2 regions of the Rhizobium sp. AC44/96 genome follow, and region 1 is predicted to be linked to the other one. Evidence: riboswitches for the same ligand, from Rfam matches in the RefSeq annotation. Region 1 holds a riboswitch; the other holds the start of a gene.

Evidence for each region. Region 1 has a riboswitch for cobalamin ahead of cobU (bifunctional adenosylcobinamide kinase/adenosylcobinamide-phosphate guanylyltransferase). Riboswitches for the same ligand answer to the same signal wherever they lie in the genome.
Region 2: linked by a shared signal. The riboswitch ahead of bluB (5,6-dimethylbenzimidazole synthase) and the one ahead of cobU (bifunctional adenosylcobinamide kinase/adenosylcobinamide-phosphate guanylyltransferase) in region 1 are both predicted to bind cobalamin.

Annotation. Positions count from the first base shown of each region.
Region 1 covers NZ_LXKO01000037.1:276,500-278,699, reverse strand. The annotation lists gene A6U87_RS25125 (chloride channel protein) at 1-195, opposite strand, end outside; cobalamin riboswitch at 443-836, shown strand; gene cobU (bifunctional adenosylcobinamide kinase/adenosylcobinamide-phosphate guanylyltransferase) at 1,217-1,735, shown strand; gene cobW (cobalamin biosynthesis protein CobW) at 1,740-2,200, shown strand, end outside.
Region 2 covers NZ_LXKO01000023.1:5,967-8,166, reverse strand. The annotation lists gene A6U87_RS17425 (DUF2865 domain-containing protein) at 1-523, shown strand, start outside; gene bluB (5,6-dimethylbenzimidazole synthase) at 527-1,222, opposite strand; cobalamin riboswitch at 1,263-1,447, opposite strand; gene A6U87_RS17415 (TolB family protein) at 1,473-2,200, opposite strand, start outside.

The DNA of each region.
Region 1 (2,200 bases):
GATGCCGAAAATCAGGCTGTGCATCTCCTTGGAAATCAGGCTCATCGCCGTTACCGCAAGGCCTGACGTGACGCCGACAATCGCGCCTGCGAGCACCATGCCCATTTCGCTGCGTCTGAGGAGAGCGCGCATGCGTCCCACATCCAACAGGGTGTGAAGTGGGCCGAGCCGGCGGGTATCTATTTTCAGAAGCATGACAAGGAAACTAGGCGGGTAAAGGTCCGGTCAAGGGCCGTGAAGGGTGCCGACGTGGCTTGGGGATGCGCTTGCGATGCAAATGCGGCAAAAGGCCGGCGGATACAACAATTATTTATGACGTAAGTGACTGATAAAAGACGATAAATATGGTAGGGTATGTCGTCTATGAGGCGTTTGGAACTCAATAGCGTTCGCCATTGGCCGAGCCCAAGTCGATTGACTTCATACCCGGCCTTGCCTAACCATGAATCCGATAGCGAATGGTTCCGGATCGCCAAAAGCGGTGCGGATGAAAAGGGAATGTGACGAGGTGGACCCAATCCGGGCGCCTTCATCACAGCCGACCCCGCGACTGTAGAGCGGTCAGGGTCTTCCGTCCGGCGTCGGATGCTCTCAAGCTGGCCGCCTGCGTGGTGCAGGCGGGCGAGGGGCTGAAGACGGCGGAAAAGCCACTGGCAATGCAAGCCATGATCAACCGGGGTTGGACGCCTCTAAATCTACGAATCGTCCGCCTTTTCATGATTGCAGCCGGGAAGGCGAGGAAGAACCGATGGCACGATCGGGATGGCCTACGTGGCTATCCCGATCGTCGCCTGGACCCGCGAGCCAGGAGACCTGCCACTCGTGCCGGGCGCAAAGCCCACCCCTGGGCAAGTGTGCCCAATGCCAGCACGGAGGTTGTCATGGCAGACAATGAGATTTTGGCGTCGGCGTCAGGCCGGGCGTCTACGACGTTCGCTACACGCTCCCTCCTCCCTGCAGAGGCAGGCTCCCTCATTCATGCGGCCAAGTTTCGCTCGGGCGATGTCCAAAAAATCCAACCACCGCGCGCGGTGAACGACTCCTATCGGCCGGGACGATGGTCTTTCGCAGGCGAGGACTTGGGCGCACCGGATTCCCGTAACGTCGCCCGAGCGAAGCTTGGCGACAAGAATAAGGGCCTGCGTGCGAGCAACGTCCTTCGTGAGGGCGTGCGCGTCGGACCCCGAGCCCAATCATCGGCGAAAGCCGTCCACGCATGACGACCGCATCCTTTACGCTCGTTCTCGGCGGCGCCCGGTCCGGCAAGTCGCGCTTCGCCGAACAACTTGTCGCCGACGGCGGCCTTGAGCGTCATTACATCGCCACCGGCCGCGCCTGGGACGAGGAGATGCGCGCGCGTATCGACCAGCACAAGGCCGATCGCGGCGACGTCTGGACCACGCATGAGGAGCCGCTCGATCTCGTCGGCCAACTTGCCGCGATCGACGGCGAGGGGCGGGCGGTGCTTGTCGATTGCCTGACGCTCTGGGTTACCAATCTGATGATGGACGAGCGCGACATGGCGGCGGAGTTCGCGGCTCTGACCGCCTATCTGCCGAAGGCCAAGGCGCGCCTCGTCATCGTTTCCAATGAAGTCGGCCTCGGCATCGTGCCCGAGAACCGGATGGCGCGCGAATTTCGCGACCATGCCGGGCGGCTGCACCAGATGATCGCGGCGGTCGCCGCGGATGTGTATTTTATCGCGGCGGGACTGCCGCTGAAAATGAAGGGTTGAATTGATGAACCAGCAGAAGATCCCCGCCACCGTCATCACCGGCTTTCTCGGCGCTGGCAAGACGACGATGATCCGCAACCTGTTGACCAATGCGGGCGGCAAGAAGATCGCGCTCATCATCAACGAGTTCGGCGATCTCGGCGTCGACGGCGAGGTGCTGAAGGGCTGCGGCGCGGAAAACTGCACCGAGGACGATATCATCGAGCTCACCAATGGCTGCATCTGCTGCACGGTGGCCGACGACTTCATCCCGACCATGAGCAAGCTTCTGGAGCGCGAGAACCGGCCTGACCATATCGTCATCGAAACCTCGGGCCTTGCCCTGCCGCAGCCGCTTGTCGCCGCTTTCAACTGGCCTGACATCCGCACGCAGGTGACCGTCGATGGCGTGATCACCGTGGTCGACAGCGCCGCCGTCGCCGCCGGCCGCTTCGCCGACGATCACGATGCCGTGGAAGCCCGGCG
Region 2 (2,200 bases), on a different contig from region 1:
CGTCTGCGTACGGACCTGTGATGGCGGGTTCTTCCCGATCAGCTCTAATGCGACCTCATTCGACTTCGCCCGCGACGCCGACACCTGCTCGAAGATGTGCCCTGGTATCGATACCGAACTCTTCTATCATGACGTTTCGAACACCGAGACGTCGAACATGACGTCGACGACATCGGGCGCGCCCTACAGCGCGCTGCCCAATGCCTTTGCCTACAAGAACCGCAAGCCCGGCGAGAAGTCTTCCTGCACCTGCGATCTCCCCGGTTATTACGAACGCATGCGGAAAAATCAGTCGGCAGTCAGCGAGCCTCCGCAAAAAGGCTCGATCACAACGATCCAGACCGCGAAGCCGGCGCCTGCCCCCTCTACCGCGCCTGCCCCGCAGGCTACCGTGCCGGATCGGCCGTATGAGCCACAGAGCGGCAAGGTGCGGCAGGTCGGCCCGCAGTTCCTCGCGGGCGATCAGGAAACGATAGATTTGAAACATCCGATGACCCCGGGCGCCCAGCCGCAACAGCAGTGACGCTTACGAACCGTCTTCCGTTCGCCCCCACGCATCGCTGAAGATCAGTTCTGAAAGCGGCACACGCTGCCGCCAGCCTTTGACTGCGAGCTCAGGCTGGTCATAGAGCTGATCGACATAGCCGACACAGAGCCAGGCCACGATTTCGACCCGTTCCGGGACGCCGAGTATCTGCTTCAGCTCCGCCTCGTGAAAGATGCTGACCCAGCCAACACCGATGCCTTCCGCCCGCGCGGCGAGCCACAGGTTCTGGACGGCGCAAACCGTGGAATAAGAATCCATGCGCCGATTGTGTGTTCGCCCGAGCACCACATCGCCACATCGGTCCGGATCACAAGTGATGCAGATTCCGAGAGGTGCACTCCGGATGCCTTCCAGCTTCAGTGCACGATATGTCGCCTGTTGCTGGCCGGAGAACATCTCTGCGGCCTCGATATTGGCGCGATTGAAAGCCTTCCAGACGCGGAGCCTCACGTCCTGGTCGCGCACCAGGATGAAATTCCAGGGCTGCATGAAGCCGACCGAAGGCGCGTGATGCGCGGCCTCAAGCAGCCGCCTGACAGCGTCGTCAGGTATCGGGTCCGGCAGGAATTGGGATCGAACATCCCGTCTGGTTTCGATTGCCTTGTAAACGGCCGCGCGTTCGTCGGCCGAAAAGGCACCAGCTCTCGATAGAGAGCCAGATTTGTCTGGTCGCATCGTCAATCCCCAACAATACAACCGCCCGCCGTCCACGCGGGTCAGTCTATGATTGTCGGGCCGGTCTTCTGACTTGGCGTCATCCGTCTGTCGCGCCTTCCCGGCGCAAGCCAGTGGCATATCAAGCGGCAGACGTCGGCCTTACAGCGTTGGGCACGTTCCGGTCTTTCACCGAATTCCCGATTCTCCCGCCGCTTGGCGGGCACCCGACGCGCGTTCTATGTCGCGAAACGAAGACAAAGGCAATCGTTCAACCCGATACCGGGAAGTAGCGGACATACGCGAACTCGTCACCATTCGGTGACCAGTTCGGAACGTTGATCGTCCCCTGCCCGCCGAAGAGCTCGAGCAACGTTGTCAGATTGCCGCCATCCATGTCCATCATCCGCAGCCGGACATTCAGGTCGCGCGGGTGGTCGAACACGTCAGGATCGTATGAGAGGATCAGAATCCGGTCGTTATCGGGCGACGGATGGGCAAACCAGTTGCCGTAGTTGTCCTGCGTGACCTGCTCGAGCCCGGTGCCATCCGGGTGGATGCGCCAGATCTGCATCAGGCCGGTGCGGCTCGAGTTGAAGTAGATCCAGCGGCCGTCGGCGGAGTAATCAGGACCGTCATTGCGCCCCTCGCCCTGGGTCAGGCGCCGCTCTTCGCCACCCTCGACCGAAATCGTGTAGATATCGAAGACGTCGTTGCGGATGCCGCAATAGGCGAGTTCCTTCCCGTCTGGCGACCAGCCATGCCAGTAAGACGGAAGGTTCTGGGTAACCAGGCGCGGCGTGCCGCCTTCGATCGGCAGGACATAGATCGCCGATTTCCCGAACTCGGTCTTGTCCGAGATGACGATCTGCGTTCCATCAGGCGAGATGCCGTGATCATTGTTGCACTGGACGGCGAAGCCGGTATCCAATCTCTCGAAGTCGCCTGAGCCGTCGAGGGCGAGGCGATAGAGCAGCCCGTCGCCGTTGAGCAGCAGAT